DNA from 2 places in the Vibrio sp. R10-SF1-ISO8 genome. Region 1 is predicted to be linked to the other one. Evidence: predicted binding sites of a transcription regulator. Region 1 holds the regulator's gene; the other holds the start of a gene.
The links. The regulator MetJ, encoded in region 1, represses methionine synthesis genes. The targets are predictions, from matches to a motif close to TTAGACNTNTANANGTCTAA.

Region 1 (11,016 bases):
ACCAATACTTCTTTAGTTAGCGGGTAAGAAGCACCAAAGTCGACTTCAGGCTGAGTACCCGCTTCAGCACGTAAAAATGCGCGAGCATCCTGAGCCACAGCAGGTAGGGAGTGTTGATTGAGCAGCGCTGCCAATAGGCGTGAAGACCAAACTTCGCCATGACCTAAAACAGCTGCTTTCTCTGCTTCGTTGAGTGGATAAGTCAACTCGCCCAAGGTGCTGAACTCATCATTTAAAGTAGCGAGTAGCTGCTGTTTTACTTCTCCCTCAATAAGCGTTTCAATCAGCTCGGTTTGAAACTGGCGTAGTGCTTGGAGTTCTTTATGAGCAATACGGCCATCTTTATTGAGGGCTTCGAGAAATGCAATCAAACGGTTGGTCGTTTTACCTGCGGCTGAAACAACAATCAGATCTTCTGATTGTGAATATTCTTTTAAGATACCGACGACGCGGCGGTAGCATTCAGGATCGGCTAGGCTGCTTCCGCCAAACTTATGGAGTTGAGGTTGAGTAGACATTAGAAGGCTTCCTTAGCTTTTGCGAAAGCTTGTTCAAGGTCAGCAATTAAATCTTCTGCATCTTCAAGCCCAACCGACAGGCGCAGCAGTTGTTGAGAAACGCCAGCCTCTGCAAGTGCTTCTTCTCCCATTGCTCGGTGCGTCATTGACGCTGGGTGACAGATTAGGCTCTCTACACCGCCAAGAGATTCTGCAAGGGAAAACAGTTCTAGTTCACCAACAAAGAATTTAAGTTGTTCAAAGCTACCTGCGAATTCAAAGCTGAGCATAGACCCAAAGCCAGTTTGCTGCTTTTTAGCAATCTCATGGCCTGGGTGTTCAGGTAGGCTAGGGTGATAGATATTACCGACTAAATCTTGGGTCTGTAAGAAGCCTAAAATTTGTCGAGAGCTTTCTTCATGTACCTTCATTCGCGCCCCCAGAGTTCGGATGCCGCGTAATGTCATATAGCTATCAAATGGTGTGCCTGTCGCACCAATACAGTTACCCCACCAAGCGAGCTCTTCCGCGTGTTCTTCTGTTTTGGTAATGACAACACCACCAATAACATCAGAGTGACCATTGATATACTTAGTGGTTGAGTGAATAACAAAGTCGGCGCCAAGGTCTAAAGGCTTTTGGAACACGGGTGTCAAAAAGGTATTGTCGACAGCCACTAGAGCGCCAACTTGTTTGGCTTTCTCACATACGTCTGCGATGTCGACGACACGAACTAGCGGGTTAGATGGTGTTTCCAATAGGATCAGTTTAGGCTTTTTAGCTAGGGCTTCAGCAAAGGCTTGCTCGTTAGATTGATCAACAAATAGAACTTTGAAATCACCTTTATTTGCACGGGTATTGAATAGACGGTAAGTACCACCGTAGCAATCGTGAGGTGCGATGATAAGGTCATCTGGGCCAAGGAAAGCGGATACCCATAGATTCAGCGCTGAAGTACCACAATTGGTCACGACCGCGCCTTTACCTGACTCAAGTTCAAATAGAGCAGTTTCGAGTAGCCCGCGGTTTGGGTTGCCTGAGCGGGTGTAATCGTACTTTGGTACATCACCAAAGGCTGGGAAGCCATAATTCGTCGAGAGGTAAATAGGTGGAACAACTGCGTGATGTTGAGTGTCGGACTCGATACCAGTACGTACCGCGATTGTGGCTGGTTTGCGGGTGCTCATAAGTGTTTCCTTTCGAACTTTAGTGACTTCTATTTGGGAATACGCTATACCTTTATCTTGTTAGATATATGTTATTCCAATCCCATGCCTTTCCACTTTACTTATCATTTTTGTGGACGTCAACACTTCTAGACGTCTATATGTCTTTGCTTGTGGCTATAAATACCGCTAAAATTAGGGATTCTATTTTCAACCATAATAAATAACGAAAGGTGCGCAATGGCAGATTGGAATGGCGAATACATTAGCCCATATGCTGAGCATGGAAAGAAAAGCGAACAAGTAAAGAAGATTACAGTTTCTATTCCATTGAAAGTATTAAAGGTTTTGACTGATGAGCGTACTCGCCGCCAGATTAATAACCTGCGCCACGCAACAAACAGCGAGCTATTGTGTGAAGCTTTTTTGCATGCATATACCGGGCAGCCACTGCCGACTGATGAAGATTTACGTAAAGACCGCCCAGACGATCTCCCTGCTGAAGTGAAAAAACTGATGACAGAGATGGGAATTGAGTTCGAATCTTTCGACGAATAATAAAAATAGTCGCACCTAATTTTCGCACGCTGACGAAATTGAATTAAAAAAACCGCTGTCTTAACAGCGGTTTTTTCGTTCTCGAAGAGACTATTTAGCCAATTTACTCGGCCATATAATTTTCTGGCATTTCAATGCGAGCAACACCTGAGTCAACAGCGGCCTGAGCAACGGCTTTAGCAACACGAGGCAATAGTCGTGGATCCATTGGTTTTGGAATGATGTAACCAGGACCAAATGACAGTGCATCAACGCCAGCAGCTGCTAGGACTTCGGCTGGTACTTCTTCTTTCGCTAGTTGGCGAATAGCGTCTACCGCTGCCAGTTTCATCTCATCGTTGATTTCACTTGCGCGTACGTCTAATGCACCGCGGAAGATGAATGGGAAACACAGCACGTTGTTTACTTGGTTAGGGTAATCACTACGACCAGTACCCATGATCAGATCGTTACGTACTTCGTGAGCAAGTTCAGGTTTGATCTCTGGATCTGGGTTAGAACACGCAAAGACCACAGGTTTGTCTGCCATCAACTGAAGAGCTTCTGGTGAGAGTAGGTTAGGGCCTGATACACCAAGGAACAGGTCAGCACCTTCGATAACGTCTTCTAGTGTGCGCTTATCTGTGTTGTTGGCGAATAGTTGTTTGTATTCGTTAAGATCGTCACGACGAGTGTGGATAACACCTTTACGGTCAAGCATGTAGATTTTCTCACGCATCGCGCCACACTTAATCAGTAGCTCCATACATGCTACTGCTGCTGCACCTGCACCGAGACACACAATCGTTGTGTCTTCTAACTTCTTCCCTTGAAGTTCAATGGCATTAAGCATACCTGCTGCGGTAACAATCGCCGTACCGTGCTGGTCATCGTGGAAAACAGGTACATCACAACGCTCAATCAACTGCTTTTCGATTTCGAAACAGTCTGGCGCTTTGATGTCTTCTAAGTTAATACCACCAAAAGTATCGGCGATGTTAGCAACGGTATCGACAAACTCTTCGATAGTACGGTGCTTTACTTCAATATCAATTGAATCTAAACCCGCAAAGCGTTTGAAAAGCAGTGATTTACCTTCCATTACAGGTTTAGATGCAAGAGGACCTAAGTTGCCAAGACCAAGAATCGCCGTACCATTTGAGATAACAGCAACCATGTTGCCTTTTGATGTGTACTTGTAGACGTTGTCAGCGTTTTGTGCGATTTCACGTACAGGCTCTGCCACACCAGGACTATAGGCTAGAGCAAGATCTTTTGCCGTTTCTGCTGGTGTGGTCAGTGCGACTGCAATTTTACCTGGAGTTGGGTAAGCATGATAATCCAAAGCTTGCTGACGAAACTGTTCTTCTGGGGATACTTCTTGGCGATTGTCGTCTGACATAGGTGTAGGTACTCATTAATAATTATATGGAATGGGGAAATCCATTCTAGAGTAACTAAGTCAAGCTGCCTAGGTCAGAATGCGAGCCGAAGCAATAAAAAGTAGTAAATGACTGGAGATAAGACCAGATGAACAGAGATATGGCTAGCGAATATTAAAATTAATAATAGATTACTCTGCAAAATGGATATTGCGTGAGTGACAGATAACAAAAAAGGACGCCTGAGCGTCCTTTTTAGATTCGGCTAAGAAGAAATTACTTCTTGCTTGATAGAGCACCGAAACGCTTGTTGAAGCGATCAACACGGCCGCCTGTATCAACGATACGTTGCTTACCAGTGTAGAATGGGTGACATTTGTCACATACGTCTAGGTGGATAGACTCTTTAGCTAGAGTTGAGTTGAACTCAAAAGAGTTACCGCAAGAACAAGTCGCTTTTACTGCTTTGTATTCTGGGTGGATACCAGCTTTCATGGGAGAACCTCTAAATATAGGCCGTGTCGCTATCCGATTCTAAGCCGGACACCACACGTAGTTAATAAAAAACCTTTTCGGATACCGCTGCTGTAAAGCTAGCCATATCACTAAGGCGCGATATAGTAATGAATACCTGACTTAGGATCAACCAGTTTAGATCCGAAATCGCTACTTTTTTAGCCTAAGTTATTCTTCAGGCTTGAATTGCGCTCTCTTTCCACTGCTAGGCTTTTCCCTTAGACTAACTCACGTAACCTTTCATTTAGCTGTATAGCCTATTATGCGACCAACAATTGCGCGCGTGGCATTGCCTGTGCCTCTCGATAAACAGTTTGATTATCAGATTCCCAACCACCTATTTCCTATCATTGGTGGGCGTGTCTCTGTCCCTTTTGGTCGTCAAACTCTGGTTGGCATTGTCACTGCGCTGGTGAATGAGTCAGAGTTCAGCCTAGATAAGCTTAAGCCGATCAAGCTCGTGTTGGATAGCCAGCCTGTGTGGCCAGAAAAGCTCTACTCCTTGCTATTTTGGTGCAGTCAGTTTTATCAGTATCCGCTTGGTGACACTTTGTTTAATGCCATGCCGAGTGCGCTGAGAAAAGGTAAAGACGCCGATTTCGCGACGCTGGTGGAATGGCAGCTCACCGCAAGTGGTCGAGACCAACTGATGATAGGTTTCGGCCGCGCGGTTAAACAAGCCAAAGTGATGCATATGCTGGAGTCAGGCTCGATTTCGCATCAACGTTTTGTCGATGAAGAGATCAGTTCATCTGTACTAAAGACCTTGGCAGAAAAAGGCTGGATTGAATCGATAGAGAAAAGACCAGTGATTCGTGAGTGGAAACACGACGTTGAAGCTGATGTCGATAAGCCAAAGCTAAACTCTGAGCAGGCAGTGGCGATTGCGACGGTTAATAGCAATGAAGGTTTCGCTTGTTACCTGCTAGAAGGGGTAACGGGTTCTGGTAAAACGGAAGTGTACCTCAACCTGATTAAACCTGCGCTTGAGCAAGGCAAACAAGCGTTAGTTCTTGTGCCTGAAATAGGTTTAACGCCGCAAACCATTAACCGATTTAGGAAACGCTTTAATGTTCCGGTTGAGGTAGTGCACTCGGGTTTAAATGATACAGAGCGACTTAATGCTTGGCTTAGTGCGCGTGATAACGCCGCTGGCATTGTGATTGGTACTCGCTCTGCACTGCTCACGCCTTTTGCCAATCTTGGCATTATTATCGTTGATGAAGAGCATGATGCTTCGTACAAGCAGCAGGATAGTCTGCGCTACCATGCGCGTGATGTGGCGGTGATGCGTGCTAACAAAGAGCAGATCCCAATTGTGCTTGGCTCAGCCACGCCAGCTTTAGAAACTCTACATAACGCCTTAAGTGGCAAGTACCATCATCTAGTGCTTTCTTCTCGTGCGGGAGCGGCGACGCCAACAACCAACAAAGTGCTAGATGTTAAAGGGCTATACCTAGAGAGTGGTCTTTCTGCGCCACTCATCGCCGAAATGCGTCGCCATTTAAAGGCAGGCAACCAAGTGATGCTGTTTTTAAACCGACGCGGTTTTTCTCCGGCATTGATGTGTCATGAATGCGGCTGGATTGCGGAATGTAAACGTTGTGATGCTTATTATACCTATCACCAGAACAGCAATGAAATTCGCTGCCACCATTGCGGCTCCCAACAACCGATTATTCATCAATGTCAGGGTTGTGGTTCAACGCACTTGGTAACAGTAGGTGTTGGAACTGAGCAGTTAGAAAAACAGCTTGCTGAGCTTTTTCCAGAGTTTAAAACCATCCGTATTGATCGAGACAGCACGCGTCGAAAAGGCAGCCTAGAGACTGCGTTAGGGGCGATTCGTAATGGTGAGTATCAAATTTTGATTGGTACGCAAATGTTGGCCAAAGGTCATCACTTCCCAGACGTGACTCTAGTGGCACTATTAGATGTGGATGGTTCTCTTTATAGCAGTGATTTCCGAGCGTCCGAGCGTCTAGCACAACTGTTTATACAGGTAGCGGGACGAGCAGGACGCGCAAGCAAGCCGGGAGAGGTGGTGCTGCAAACCCACCACCCAGAACATAGCCTACTGCAAGCGTTATTAACTAAGAGTTATCGCCACTTTGCAGAAACAGCGTTACAAGAGAGAAAGCTAGCGCAGTTACCACCGTATTCGTTTCTGACTCTGTTTAAGGCTGAAGCGAATCATTCTCAGCCAGTCGAGGAGTTTTTACGCCAGGTCCGTCATACGCTAGAGGCGCATCCTCTGTTTGATGATCATTGCCAAGTACTTGGACCGACGCCAGCACCGCTAGCAAAACGCGCTGGTAAGTATCGTTGGCAGCTTCTACTGCAAACACAAAGTCGCCCCGTAATGCAAAAGCTACTTGCAAGCGCTAAGCCTGCAATCCAAATGTTGCCGAATGCGAAGAAAGTGCGTTGGAGCTTAGACATTGAGCCTCAGGATCTGAGTTAACGGTGTGAAAACCTACCCTAGTTTTTGATACTTCGTGCCATTGGAGGCTATTGAGTTTCTTCACATTCACACCTTTTTCATTTATTTGTGATTCAGATCGCCTATTGACTGCCGATTTTGTTAAATCTCCCGTAACTTTGTGTTTTGAAATGAATAAACTAGGTCTTGTGCAATATGTTGCTCTCAGGTCATTGTGTGTGAGTTAAACGTTTGCTCAGTGCAAATAAATGAGAAGATAGGTATTTTAGCCTACAAGTCGACATCAATTTGGCCGTTCAACCGATGAGATGCATTTCAACTAGAGGCTTAGGTGGCGCTTGAGCTGCCAATTTGGAAATGAAGAGGGTTAATTATATATGGCGACAATGAAGGATGTTGCCCAGCTTGCGGGAGTTTCAACAGCGACAGTGTCTAGAGCGCTAATGAATCCAGAAAAGGTATCGTCAGCGACAAGGAAAAGAGTCGAAGATGCTGTTTTAGAAGCTGGTTATTCACCAAACTCGTTAGCGCGTAACTTGCGTCGTAACGAATCAAAAACAATCATCGCAATCATTCCTGATATTTGTGATCCTTACTACACCGAGATCATTCGCGGAATTGAAGATGCGGCAATGGAGCACGGATACATCGTTTTACTTGGTGATAGTGGGCAACAGAAGAAGCGTGAAAGCTCATTTGTAAACCTAGTATTTACTAAGCAAGCGGATGGTATGTTGCTGCTTGGTACAGATCTTCCATTTGACGTTAGTAAACCTGAACAAAAGAACTTACCGCCTATGGTAATGGCTTGTGAGTTTGCACCAGAGTTAGAACTACCCACAGTACATATCGACAACTTGACCTCTGCCTTTGAAGCGGTGAACTACTTAACGCAAATGGGCCACAAGCGAATTGCACAAATCTCTGGCCCTGAAACAGCGGTTCTATGTCAATTCCGTCATCAAGGTTATCAACAAGCGCTGCGACGCGCTGGGATCACCATGAACCCGAATTACTGTACTACCGGTGATTTCACCTTTGAGGCTGGAGCAAAAGCGATCCGTCAACTATTGTCATTGCCAGATGCTCCAACGGCAGTGTTCTGTCATAACGATGCGATGGCCATTGGTGCGATCCAAGAGGCGAAGAAGCTAGGCTTACGTGTTCCTCAAGACCTTTCTATTGTAGGGTTTGATGATATTCACTTTGCTCAATACTGCGATCCGCCGTTAACGACCATTTCTCAGCCTCGTTATGAGATCGGTCGTCAAGCAATGCTTATGATGCTTGAACTGCTACGTGGGCATGATGTTCGCGCTGGTTCGAGGTTGCTTGAAACCAAACTCGTGGTACGTGAAAGCGCTGCGCCACCAAGAGTGCTCTAGATTCTAACCTTTGTAAGCGGCGCATTTTTGATGCGCCGCTTCCATTTCTACTCTGTCATAACTGAGCAATCTGATTTAACATATCGGCAGTGGTAATTGATGGTATTGATGTTTACTAGTGGCGAATCGAGATTACGTAAAAAGAGGCCGTGGCGGAAGTAGCCGTAAGCCTGCAAAGAAAAAGTCTGCCCCGCGACGCAAACCATGGCGAAGTGGTTTACTTGCCATTTTATTGGCGAGTGTATTTGGCTATGGGTTGTATGTTCTAAGTAACGATCCAGAGCCGCCTGCACCTGTTGCAGAGCCGGTAAAATCTAAGCCTAAACCAAAGCCACAAGCGAAGCTGCCACCTCCTCCAGAAGAGAAGTGGGATTACGTCGATACCTTGCCAAGCCGTGAAGTTGAGGTAAAAGCGAAAGAACAGGTCGTTTCGGAAATCCCATACATTATGCAGTGTGGCGCTTACAAAACCGCTCAGCAAGCTGAAACACGTAAACTGGATATCGCATTCCAAGGTATCAACAGCAAAATTCGTAAAAAGGAAGGCAGCAGTTGGTACCGTGTCGTTCTAGGTCCATACAAGTTTAAGCGTGATGCTGAACGCGATAAGCATAAACTTCAGCGCGCCAAAATCGAGCCTTGTGCAATCTGGAAAGAAGCGCAATAAAGATATTAAAAGCGAACCCTGATGGGTTCGTTTTTTTTGTGTGGATAGCTGGAGCGGGCTTCGCCCTTCTAGATAGTTAGGTTGACTCCTTATTGAAGTGCGGCTCAACGTTAGTTATCCAGTTATCCAGTTATCCAGTTATCCAGTTATCCAGTTATCCAGTTATCCAGTTATCCAGTTATCCAGTTATCCAAAATGAAAAAGGATTGAAGCAATACGTCAGTCCTTCAAGATTCTCTAGCTCTCTAGCTCTCTAGCTCTCTAGCTCTCTAGCTCCATTACCCCTTGAATTCCTCTCGCTATAACCTCATATAATCCTTAACACTAAGATTAAAACAACTATGAGGCCCTACTCGTGACTACCATTGTATCTGTACGTCGTAACAACAAAGTCGTCATCGCTGGTGATGGACAAGTATCTCTGGGTAACACAGTAATGAAGGGTAATGCTCGTAAAGTGCGTCGCCTGTATAACAATAAGGTGCTCGCTGGCTTTGCTGGTGGTACGGCAGATGCCTTCACGCTGTTTGAAAAGTTTGAAAGTAAACTGCAAATGCACCAAGGTCACCTGACTAAGGCGGCAGTAGAGTTAGCTAAAGACTGGCGTAGTGACCGTGCTTTACGTAAGTTAGAAGCACTGTTGGCAGTCGCTGATGAAACTGCATCATTGATCATTACTGGTAACGGTGATGTGGTACAGCCTGAAAACGATCTGATTGCCATTGGATCTGGCGGTAACTTTGCCCAAGCTGCGGCTACTGCACTATTAGAAAATACCGAATTAGATGCACGTGAAGTTGCAGAAAAATCACTCAAAATCGCGGGTGATATCTGTGTGTTCACCAACCATCACCACACTATCGAAGAACTAGAAATCCCAGCCGCTCAAGCTGAGTAAACGGCTGAACAAGCAAAGATAGTGGCTATAAGAATTTAAGGAAACTGACTATGTCTGAAATGACTCCCCGCGAAATTGTCCATGAACTGAACCGCCATATTATCGGCCAAGAGAACGCAAAGCGCTCAGTGGCGATTGCGCTGCGTAACCGTTGGCGCCGTATGCAGCTTGAAGAGAGCTTGCGTGTTGAAGTGACACCAAAAAACATTCTAATGATTGGTCCTACTGGTGTCGGTAAAACTGAAATTGCTCGCCGCCTAGCGAAACTGGCGAATGCACCGTTTATCAAGGTTGAAGCGACTAAGTTTACTGAGGTCGGTTATGTTGGTAAGGAAGTGGAAACGATTATCCGTGACCTTACTGATGTTGCAATTAAGATGACTCATCAACAAGCGATGGAAAAAGTAAAGTTCCGTGCTGAAGAGCAAGCTGAAGAACGTATTCTTGATGCTCTGCTACCGCCAGCTCGCGATGCTTGGGGTCAAAACGAGCAGCAAGATGATAGCGCTTCTAATACACGTCAAATCTTCCGCAAGAAGCTTCGTGAAGGCAAGTTAGACGACAAAGAGATCGAAATCGATGTTGCGGCTCCGCAAATGGGTGTCGAGATCATGGCTCCTCCGGGCATGGAAGAGATGACTAACCAACTTCAAGGTATGTTCCAAAACCTAGCGGGCGATACTAAGAAGAAGCGTAAACTGAAGATCAAAGATGCCTTCAAAGCATTGACCGAAGAAGAAGCAGCTAAGCTTGTGAACCAAGAAGAGCTGAAAGAGCAGGCGATCTTTAACGTTGAGAATAACGGTATCGTGTTTATCGATGAGATCGATAAGATTTGTAAGCGTGGCGAAAGTTCTGGCCCTGATGTCTCTCGTGAAGGTGTGCAACGTGACCTACTACCACTGATTGAAGGTAGCACAGTTTCAACTAAGCACGGCATGGTGAAAACAGACCACATTCTATTTGTTGCGTCAGGGGCATTCCAAGTGGCTAAGCCATCGGATCTTATCCCTGAGCTGCAAGGTCGACTACCGATCCGTGTCGAACTAGAAGCGCTTTCAAGTCATGATTTCAAACGTATCCTGACTGAGCCTAAAGCATCACTGACAGAGCAATACGTTGCGCTAATGAAGACAGAAGATGTCGATGTTGAGTTTACTGAAGATGGTATCACTCAAATCGCAGAAGCGGCTTGGACAGTGAATGAGACAACAGAAAACATTGGTGCTCGCCGCTTACACACAGTAATGGAGCGCCTGATGGATGAGATTTCATTCGAAGCCACAGACAAGTCTGGTTCTAAGTTGACCATTGATGCTGCGTACGTGAAAGGTAAACTAGGCGATACTATTGAAGATGAAGATCTAAGCCGCTTTATTCTTTAGATCACCAATAGCTTGTTTAGCCCGCTCAATACGAGCGGGCTTTTTTATATCTAACTCTATGTTTGAATGAGTATTCTCTCTTATCGCTGTTCGAGGTTTGAGCGTATAAGCTGCTGCATCTACCCCGGGCTTGTATATAA
Region 2 (11,016 bases), on a different contig from region 1:
CTCGTGCTGCTGTCAAATTGGTCGAACTGGCTCAATCCTTCGACGCCATCCTTACCATTCAAAATCATGAAGGCAAAGAAGCGACTGCAGACAGCGTAATGGGGCTGCTAATGCTCGAGTCAGCACAAGGCGAACATGTCACTATCAGCGCTGAAGGCAGTGATGCGCACCCTGCTCTTGAAGCCGTTTGTCATCTTATTGAAGACAAGTTTGACGAAGATGAGTAATTCACCAGTCATTTGGCACTAAATAACCTTCCTTCACATTAACTTATTAAATACATTCTAAAATTAAGTTACTATTCACAGCATTGTAAGCATAGAGAGTCAGGGGGAATGAATGGCAGAGCAAATAGAATTCGATCAAGCTCACCAAGCCCTCCAAGAAGTTACCGAAGCTCTAGAAAATGGTCGTTTTGTCCATGTCCGTCGCCAACTTCAGGACATGGAACCAGAAGATATTGCCCATCTCTTAGAAGCCTCTCCGCGTAAAAGTCGAGAAGTCCTCTGGCAACTCACCGATCCGGAAGATTACGGTGAAATTCTTGATGAATTAAACGAAGACGTTAAAGATGATCTGGTGTCCAAAATGGCGCCGGAGATGCTTGCTGAAGCAACAGAAGGTATGGAAACCGATGACGTCGCTTACGTACTTCGCAGCCTACCAGATGATGTTTCTCGCGAAGTCTTATCCCAAATGGATACAGCTGAGCGTCTATTGGTTGAAACGGCCCTATCTTATCCAGAAGACACTGCCGGTAGTTTGATGAACACCGACGTTATCACTATTCGTGGTGATGTCGACGTCGATGTTGTACTTCGCTATTTACGTATGAAAGGGGAACTGCCAGAAGCAACTGATGCTTTATACGTGATTGACGAAGAAAGTCGCTTGATTGGTGAACTACCGATCACAACCCTTCTGACTACTCAGCCTGACATCAAGATCAGTGATGTCATGGAAGATACCGATGAAGCCATTGATGTCACTATGAGCGACTCAGACATTGCTAGTTTGTTTGAACGCCGCAACTGGGTATCAGCGCCTGTTATTGATGAGAACCAACACTTGGTTGGTCGTATCACTATCGATGACGTAGTCGACGTTATCCGTGAAGACGCTGAACACTCAATGATGAGTATGGCCGGTATGGATGATGACGAAGATACCTTCGCACCCGTGGTTAAGTCAGCGCGTAAGCGTAGTATCTGGCTAGGTGCGAATGTTCTCGCAGCCCTTGCTGCCGCATCCGTATCAAACATGTTTGAAGCAACGCTTGACCAAATGGCGGCAATTGCTGTCTTAATGACCATAGTCCCTTCTATGGGCGGTGTCGCGGGTAACCAGACCGTAGCGCTCGTAATTCGCGGTCTAGCACTTGGTCATATTGGTGATGCCAATAAACGTGAACTGCTGATGAAGGAAGCCGCGATCGGCCTACTCAATGGCATCATGTGGGCACTGATTATTGGCGGTATCGTTGTCGCTTGGAAAGGAAATTGGATGTTAGGCGGCATTATTTCCGCCGCAATGCTGACCAATCTACTGGTCGCAGGTGTGGCTGGGGTAACTATCCCTATTCTACTCAAGAAGATGAACATCGACCCGGCACTGGCGGGGGGTATGGCGCTCACAACCGTGACCGATGTTATCGGCCTATCTGTCTTCCTTGGCTTAGCAACCATCATGATTTAATCAGACTTTCAGAGACTAAAAAGCGCAGCTCATAAGCTGCGCTTTTTGTTTCTTGATTTAGAACTAGTTAAGGTTTGGCCCTAACCATTTCTCGGCTTCGAGCATATCCCAACCTTTACGGTCCGCGTAGCTTTGCGCTTGATCCTGTTGGATCTGCGCGATCGCAAAGTAACGAGAATCTGGGTGAGAGAAATACCAACCAGAAACAGACGCGCCTGGCCACATCGCATAGCTTGTCGTCAGTGACATATCGATGGTCTCTTCAACTTTAAGCAGATCCCATAGAGAACCTTTCTCTGTGTGCTCAGGACAAGCTGGGTAACCAGGAGCAGGACGAATCCCCTGATACTTCTCACGGATCAGTTCATCGTTCGATAAGTTCTCATCTGCAGAATAGCCCCAGATTTCTTTACGTACCTGCTCATGTAAGTACTCGGCAAATGCCTCAGCTAAGCGATCGGCCACCGCCTGAATCATGATGGCGTTATAGTCGTCACCAGCCGCCTTATACTGGTCAGCGAGTTCGCGCTCACCAATACCACCCGTCACGGCAAACGCACCAATCCAGTCCTTCTTACCTGACTGTTTAGGGGCAATATAATCAGATAGGCAGTAGTTAAAGCCTTTTGGCTTCTCTGTTTGCTGACGCAGGTTATACAACACTTTGGCCACTTCAGTGCGTGACTCATCGGTGTACACCTCAATATCATCGCCAACACTTGCTGCAGGGAACAGCGCACACATACCCCGTGCTTTAAGTAGACCTTCTTTCTCTACTCGATCTAACAGATCATTGGCATCTTTAAACAGGCGCTTCGCCTCTTCACCGACTTCTTCATGATCTAAAATCGCTGGGTACTTACCGACAAGCGACCAAGTCATAAAGAAAGGCGTCCAGTCAATGTAGTTGCGCAGTGTGGCAGCATCAAAATCATCGAACACATGAACACCCGGCTTAGCAGGCTCTGGAGGTGTATATCTCTCCCAATCAATCGCCACTTTGTTAGCACGCGCTTGTTCAAGAGTCACAGGCTTAGTTCTTGGCTTCTTACGATTGTGTTGGTCACGAACACGGACGTAGTCAGCATCTAACTTCTCGACGAAAGCAGGACGCAGCTCATCTGACAGAAGTGAAGTACACACACCAACTGCTCTCGAAGCATTGTTTACATACACCACGGGATGTTTGTAGTTTTGCTCAATCTTAACCGCAGTGTGGGCTTTCGATGTCGTCGCGCCACCAATAAGCAGTGGCAAGTCAAAGTCGAGACGCTCCATCTCTTTTGCCACATGAACCATTTCATCCAATGAAGGAGTAATCAGGCCGGACAAACCAATAATATCAACGTTCTCTTCTTTGGCGACCTTGAGGATCTGCTCACACGGCACCATAACGCCAAGATCGATGATCTCGTAGTTATTACACTGTAGAACAACGCCAACAATGTTCTTACCAATATCGTGAACATCACCTTTTACTGTCGCTAGAAGAATTTTACCGTTCGACGAGCCCGCTTGCTTTGATGCATTAATATAAGGTTCTAAGTGAGCAACCGCCTGCTTCATCACGCGAGCTGATTTAACCACCTGAGGTAAGAACATCTTGCCTTCACCAAATAGGTCACCAACCACGTTCATGCCGTCCATAAGTGGACCTTCAATCACTTCTAACGGCTTGCTCGCATTAACTCGCGCCTCTTCGGTATCCTCAACAATAAACTCGGTGATACCTTTAACTAGCGCATGCTCTAAACGCTTCTCAACTGACCAGTTACGCCATTCAAGTGCTGACGCATCTTCTTCTTTTCCAACGCCTTTACCTGCATATTCAGCGGCAATATCGAGCAGTCGCTCTGTACCATCATCACGTCGGTTTAGAACGACATCTTCTACCGCTTCACGCAACTTGTCGGGTACGTTGTCGTAAATCTCAAGCTGACCAGCATTTACGATCCCCATATCCATACCGTTTTTAAAACAGTGATAAAGGAATACGGCGTGAATCGCTTCACGTACATAGTTGTTGCCGCGGAATGAGAAAGAGACGTTAGACACGCCACCAGAGATCATCGCGTAAGGCAGATCGCGCTTGATGTCCGCAACCGCTTCAATAAAGTCTACTGCGTAGTTGTTATGCTCTTCGATACCGGTCGCAACAGCAAAAATATTCGGGTCGAAGATGATATCTTCAGGTGGGAAGCCAATTTCATCAACCAAGATATTGTAGGCATTAGTACAGATTTCCAGTTTGCGTTCACGCGTTTCTGCCTGACCAACTTCATCAAACGCCATCACGATAACAGCCGCACCATAGCGACGAATCAGCTTAGCTTGCTCAACAAACTTCTCTTTACCTTCCTTGAGTGAGATAGAGTTAACAATGCCTTTACCCTGAATACATTTCAGGCCAGCTTCGATAACCTCCCACTTAGAGGAGTCGACCATGATAGGCACTTTGGAAATTTCTGGCTCAGAGGCACACAGGTTGAGGAAACGCACCATACATGCTTCAGCATCAAGCATGCCTTCATCCATGTTGATATCGATGATTTGCGCACCATTCTCGACTTGCTGGCGTGCAACCTCTAACGCCTCATCATAAAGCTCTTCTTTGATCAGACGTTTAAAGCGCGCAGAACCCGTTACGTTAGTTCTTTCACCAACGTTAACAAACAAGGTTTCTTTTTCGATTGTCAGTGGCTCAAGACCAGATAGACGACAAGCCGTGATAAGTTCTGGTAGCGCGCGCGGTTTTACTCCTTCTACCGCGATAGCCATTTGGCGGATATGCTCTGGAGTCGTACCACAACAACCGCCAATAAGGTTTAAGAAACCACTTTCCGCCCACTCTTTAACATGCACCGCCATATCTTCAGGTGATAAATCATATTCACCAAAGGCGTTAGGCAAACCCGCATTAGGGTGAGTCGAAACAAATGTCTCTGAGATACGTGAGAGCTCTTCCACGTACGGGCGTAGCTCGTCAGGGCCTAGAGCACAGTTCAAACCAAATGAGATTGGATTAACGTGACGAAGGGAGTTGTAGAAAGCTTCGGTTGTTTGACCAGAAAGCGTTCGACCTGACGCATCGGTAATGGTGCCCGATATCATCACTGGCAATGTGAGTCCCAACTCTTCAAATACAGTGTCTACTGCAAAGGCACACGCTTTAGCGTTCAAGGTATCGAAGATGGTCTCGATCAGAATTAGATCTGAGCCACCTTTAATCAGAGCGCGAGTCGACTCTGAATACGCTTCGACGAGCTCATCAAAGCTAACGTTTCGATAGCCGGGATCGTTTACATCGGGTGAAATAGAACATGTGCGGTTGGTTGGGCCCAATACACCTGCAACGTAACGAGGTTTTTCTGGCGTTTTTGCCGTCCACTCATCAGCCGCCTCACGTGCGAGTTTGGCTGCGGCGAAGTTGATCTCCTCGCTTAGGCTTTCCATCTCATAGTCAGCCATTGCAATAGTGGTTGCGTTGAAGGTGTTGGTTTCGAGGATATCTGCACCTGCCTCTAGATAAGCAGAATGGATATCTTTAATAAGCTGAGGCTGAGAAAGAACGAGTAAGTCGTTATTACCTTTTAAATCGCAATGCCAGTCAGCAAAGCGCTCACCTCGATAATCTTGCTCTTCTAATTTGTAATCTTGAATCATGGTGCCCATACCACCATCGATCAGCAAGATACGTTGTTTTAATTGAGCTTCAATCTGTTGCCTTACATTACTTCCCACGGTACAGCCTCATTCCTTTAGTTATCACTCCATCCTATCACACATTAAAAAGGAGTCTAGACGTCTAAAAGAGTTAATTGATGACTTAGTTATGACAAAAAAATGTTTGCTATTTGTACATAGTAGGCAGAAAATTCCCATTCACAATTTGTTACATGTCGAGATTATAATGTCGGTCTATTACACGCTCTGTTTCCTATCAGCTGCAGCTATGTTGATTGCTTTTGTAAACAGCAAGATAGGTAAAATGCAAACCACTATCGCAATCACTGCTGGATCGATGATGCTGTCGCTGTTGATTCTTGTAGCAGGCCAAAATGATTGGTTTCATTTAACAGAAATCGCTTCAAACACAGTGGCGAGCATTAACTTTGAAGATTTCCTACTTAAAGGCATATTGGGTTTTCTCCTTTTTGCCGGTGGTCTAGGTATCAAGCTACCCAATCTCAAAGATCAAAAATGGGAAATCACAGCCTTAGCTCTGGGCGCGACTCTATTCTCGACCTTCTTTATTGGCTTTGTCCTTTATGGTTTCTGTCAGTTTATCGGTATTCAGTTTGACCTAGTTTACTGCCTACTGTTTGGTGCGCTTATCTCACCAACCGACCCAATCGCTGTACTGGCTATCGTTAAAAAGCTCGACGCTCCTAAACGCATCTCTACTCAAATCGAAGGCGAATCTCTCTTTAACGATGGTTTTGGCCTAGTTATCTTTGTCACTATCTTTACCATAGCCTTTGGTACCGAAGCGCCTACGGTTGGTAGTGTTACCATGCTGTTTATCCAAGAAGCGCTGGGCGGCATCTTATATGGATTTGCTTTAGGTTTATTGTTCCACTATCTAATCAGCTCTACCGACGATCACTCAATGGAGCTCTTGCTAACCATAGGTATACCAACAGCAGGCTATGCCTTTGCCGAAGTTCTGCATGTTTCTGGACCATTAGCTATGGTCGTATCTGGCATTATGATTGGTAACTGGACCAGATTTATCGGTTTCTCCAAAGAGAGTGAAGATCACCTCGATCACTTCTGGGAACTCGTTGACGAATTCCTTAACGGAGTTCTATTCTTGCTGATTGGTATGTCGATGCTGTTGTTTGAATTCCATAAAGAAGACTGGATTCTAATGGCTTTCTCAGTACCTCTAGTCTTGTCAGCTCGCTACCTAAGTGTTTTCTTGTCATACATTGGCTTTAAGCGTTTTAGAAAATATAACCCTTGGTCGGTCAAGATTCTTACTTGGGGTGGGTTAAGAGGCGGATTGGCATTAGCCATGGCGCTTTCCATTCCGTCTGGTATCTGGGTTATTCAGGATAAACTGATCGATGTAAAAGAGATTGTCCTAGTCATGACCTACTCGGTAGTGGTGTTCTCGATCTTAGTCCAAGGCTCAACCATTACGCCAATGATCGAAAAAGCTAAGCTTGCCCAAAAAGAGATGGATTCTGAAAATAGAGAGGCAGAGCAAGAATAGGGTTTGGAAACATCTATAACGCAAAGGCAGCTAACCAAGCTGCCTTTTTAGTATATAAAGCTTTTGGATCATAGGTAACCTAAAGCTATTTTTGAGCATTTTCCGTGACAGGTTTCATCATCGATTTACGCAGCTTGATGACAATAATGCTTGAAAGTGCTGCGCATAAAGTAATGACTGGCGCTGCCATAAGCCCCGCTGTGATGTATTTACTTATAGATTCAGGAAGCGATGGTAGCAACATACCGAAAGAGCAGAGAAGTAGCGTCCATAAGATCGCACTAAGCCAAGAGAAATAATGAAACTTCACCACTGTTCTGGCCCTCATCCCCATCATTAATGGCAGTAAAGAGCGTACAACTGGGATAAATCGAGCACTAAACAGAGCCACTAAACCATGTTTACCTAAAAGCACATCAACCTGATCGAGACGACTCTGTGGTACTGCATTTATCCACCCTTGAACTTTGGGTAGTCGATTTAGCCAAGCCCCTTGTAAATAAGCAGCCCAACTGCCAAGAGCAGCACAAATACAAATCAACAGCAATATCACTATCGGGTTCAAAACTCCGACTGCCGCAAGTGTCCCTGAAAGAACCACTACACTATCACATGGAAAAGGAGCGGCAGGAATAAAGCCACTTTCAAGGAAAATCAAAGCCCCGACAACGCAATAAATCATCAGTGCACTTTCAGGATTCTGCAGGATTGAAAAGTCCTGATTCCACAAGGCAATCAAGACCGAAAGAATCGCATCTATCATACTGTTTCCTCAGTTAGATATAAGTAACTCCTTTTTGTATCTCTCATAGACACTGACTGCAAATACGATGTTTAATCGTCAAGATTAGAAAACTGGAAAACTGGAAAACTGGAAAACTGGAAAACTGGAGAACTGGAGAACTGGAGAACTGGAGAACTGGAGAACTGGAGAACTGGAGAACTGGAAAATTGTGTCTTTTAGGAGACGAGTGCTGTCAACACCTTCTAAATCATCGGCTCTACCAACTTAATTTCAACAGTTACCTCTCGTAGGGCGAAGCCTGTTCTCGCATCTATAGCGAAGCGTTCCCGAGGACGCAGTCCGTTCCATCTCTCCCATAAAAGCAAGAAGCCCGTTGCGATAGCAACGGGCTTCCAAAACGACGAAAGCCTAGTCGTAAGACTAGGCTTTCTTAATAAGTGGCGGGTCGGCCGGGCTTGCGGGCAAGCGGGACTCGTTGGTCGCAGACCAAAATAATCCCGTAGATACAAAAAGACCTCAGCATTGCTGCTGAGGTCTGGAATAAGTGGCGGAGCGGACGGGACTCGAACCCGCGACCCCCGGCGTGACAGGCCGGTATTCTAACCAACTGAACTACCGCTCCGCACTGGTTAGACCTAAAGTCGAAATTTAAAGCCTGGCGATGTCCTACTCTCACATGGGGAAGCCCCACACTACCATCGGCGCTAATTCGTTTCACTTCTGAGTTCGGCATGGAATCAGGTGGGTCCAAATCGCTATGGTCGCCAAGCAAATTCTTTAATTCGGAAAGCTGTTATTAAGTTCTGTAGTTACACATTCAAAGTTCTTGCTTTGAGTCCATCAAAACCCTTTGGGTGTTGTATGGTTAAGCCTCACGGGCAATTAGTACAGGTTAGCTCAACGCCTCACAACGCTTACACACCCTGCCTATCAACGTTCTAGTCTCGAACAACCCTTTAGGACCCTCAAGGGGTCAGGGAAGACTCATCTCAGGGCTCGCTTCCCGCTTAGATGCTTTCAGCGGTTATCGATTCCGAACTTAGCTACCGGGCAATGCGTCTGGCGACACAACCCGAACACCAGAGGTTCGTCCACTCCGGTCCTCTCGTACTAGGAGCAGCCCCCTTCAATCTTCCAACGCCCACGGCAGATAGGGACCGAACTGTCTCACGACGTTCTAAACCCAGCTCGCGTACCACTTTAAATGGCGAACAGCCATACCCTTGGGACCGACTTCAGCCCCAGGATGTGATGAGCCGACATCGAGGTGCCAAACACCGCCGTCGATATGAACTCTTGGGCGGTATCAGCCTGTTATCCCCGGAGTACCTTTTATCCGTTGAGCGATGGCCCTTCCATACAGAACCACCGGATCACTATGACCTGCTTTCGCACCTGCTCGAATTGTCATTCTCGCAGTCAAGCGGGCTTATGCCATTGCACTAACCTCACGATGTCCAACCGTGATTAGCCCACCTTCGTGCTCCTCCGTTACTCTTTGGGAGGAGACCGCCCCAGTCAAACTACCCACCAGGCACTGTCCTCAACCCGGATAACGGGTCTAAGTTAGAACATCAACACTACAAGGGTGGTATTTCAAGGACGGCTCCGCCGATACTGGCGTACCGGTTTCAAAGCCTCCCACCTATCCTACACATGTAGGGTCAATGTTCAGTGCCAAGCTGTAGTAAAGGTTCACGGGGTCTTTCCGTCTAGCCGCGGGTACACTGCATCTTCACAGCGATTTCAATTTCACTGAGTCTCGGGTGGAGACAGCGTGGCCATCATTACGCCATTCGTGCAGGTCGGAACTTACCCGACAAGGAATTTCGCTACCTTAGGACCGTTATAGTTACGGCCGCCGTTTACCGGGGCTTCGATCAAGAGCTTCGACTTACGTCTAACCCCATCAATTAACCTTCCGGCACCGGGCAGGCGTCACACCGTATACGTCATCTTACGATTTTGCACAGTGCTGTGTTTTTAATAAACAGTTGCAGCCACCTGGTATCTGCGACTCTCAATAGCTCCATCCGCAAGGGACTTCACCGTCAAGAGCGTACCTTCTCCCGAAGTTACGGTACCATTTTGCCTAGTTCCTTCACCCGAGTTCTCTCAAGCGCCTTGGTATTCTCTACCCGACCACCTGTGTCGGTTTGGGGTACGATTCCTTACAATCTGAAGCTTAGAGGCTTTTCCTGGAAGCATGGCATCAATGACTTCACTACCGTAGTAGCTCGACATCGTGTCTCAGCCTTAGAGAGAGCCGGATTTACCTAACTCTCAAGCCTACGCACTTGAACCTGGACAACCGTCGCCAGGCCCACCTAGCCTTCTCCGTCCCCCCATCGCAATTGTAAGAAGTACGGGAATATTAACCCGTTTCCCATCGACTACGCCTTTCGGCCTCGCCTTAGGGGTCGACTTACCCTGCCCCGATTAACGTTGGACAGGAACCCTTGGTCTTCCGGCGAGGAGGTTTTTCACCCCCTTTATCGTTACTCATGTCAGCATTCGCACTTCTGATACCTCCAGCAAGCTTTACAACTCACCTTCAACGGCTTACAGAACGCTCCCCTACCCAATACAATAAATTGCATTGCCGCAGCTTCGGTTTATAGCTTAGCCCCGTTACATCTTCCGCGCAGGCCGACTCGACTAGTGAGCTATTACGCTTTCTTTAAATGATGGCTGCTTCTAAGCCAACATCCTAGCTGTCTAAGCCTTCCCACATCGTTTCCCACTTAGCTATAATTTGGGACCTTAGCTGGCGGTCTGGGTTGTTTCCCTCTCCACGACGGACGTTAGCACCCGCCGTGTGTCTCCCGGATAGTACTTACTGGTATTCGGAGTTTGCAAAGGGTTGGTAAGTCGGGATGACCCCCTAGCCTTAACAGTGCTCTACCCCCAGTAGTATTCGTCCGAGGCTCTACCTAAATAGATTTCGGGGAGAACCAGCTATCTCCAGGTTTGATTGGCCTTTCACCCCTAGCCACAAGTCATCCGCTAATTTTTCAACATTAGTCGGTTCGGTCCTCCAGTTGATGTTACTCAACCTTCAACCTGCCCATGGCTAGATCACCTGGTTTCGGGTCTATATCCAGCAACTCGACGCCCAGTTAAGACTCGATTTCTCTACGGCTCCCCTAGATGGTTAACCTTGCTACTGAATATAAGTCGCTGACCCATTATACAAAAGGTACGCAGTCACACCACGAAGGTGCTCCTACTGCTTGTACGTACACGGTTTCAGGTTCTATTTCACTCCCCTCACAGGGGTTCTTTTCGCCTTTCCCTCACGGTACTGGTTCACTATCGGTCAGTCAGTAGTATTTAGCCTTGGAGGATGGTCCCCCCA

Region 2: metH (methionine synthase) is a predicted target of MetJ. The motif match lies at 5,485-5,504, and genes of this name have one in related genera.

Annotation. Positions count from the first base shown of each region.
Region 1 covers NZ_JCBDHL010000015.1:6,624-17,639, forward strand. The annotation lists gene AC6R00_RS10965 (bifunctional aspartate kinase/homoserine dehydrogenase II) at 1-518, opposite strand, end outside; gene AC6R00_RS10970 (O-succinylhomoserine (thiol)-lyase) at 518-1,684, opposite strand; gene metJ (met regulon transcriptional regulator MetJ) at 1,904-2,221, shown strand; gene AC6R00_RS10980 (malic enzyme-like NAD(P)-binding protein) at 2,325-3,602, opposite strand; gene rpmE (50S ribosomal protein L31) at 3,859-4,077, opposite strand; gene priA (primosomal protein N') at 4,361-6,562, shown strand; gene cytR (DNA-binding transcriptional regulator CytR) at 6,919-7,926, shown strand; gene ftsN (cell division protein FtsN) at 8,045-8,593, shown strand; gene hslV (ATP-dependent protease subunit HslV) at 8,949-9,491, shown strand; gene hslU (ATP-dependent protease ATPase subunit HslU) at 9,542-10,876, shown strand.
Region 2 covers NZ_JCBDHL010000006.1:2,684-13,699, reverse strand. The annotation lists gene AC6R00_RS01895 (HPr family phosphocarrier protein) at 1-227, shown strand, start outside; gene mgtE (magnesium transporter) at 340-1,695, shown strand; gene metH (methionine synthase) at 1,759-5,436, opposite strand; gene AC6R00_RS01880 (cation:proton antiporter) at 5,606-6,913, shown strand; gene AC6R00_RS01875 (DedA family protein) at 6,999-7,676, opposite strand; tRNA gene AC6R00_RS01870 (tRNA-Asp) at 8,204-8,280, opposite strand; rRNA gene rrf (5S ribosomal RNA) at 8,312-8,427, opposite strand; rRNA gene AC6R00_RS01860 (23S ribosomal RNA) at 8,520-11,016, opposite strand, start outside.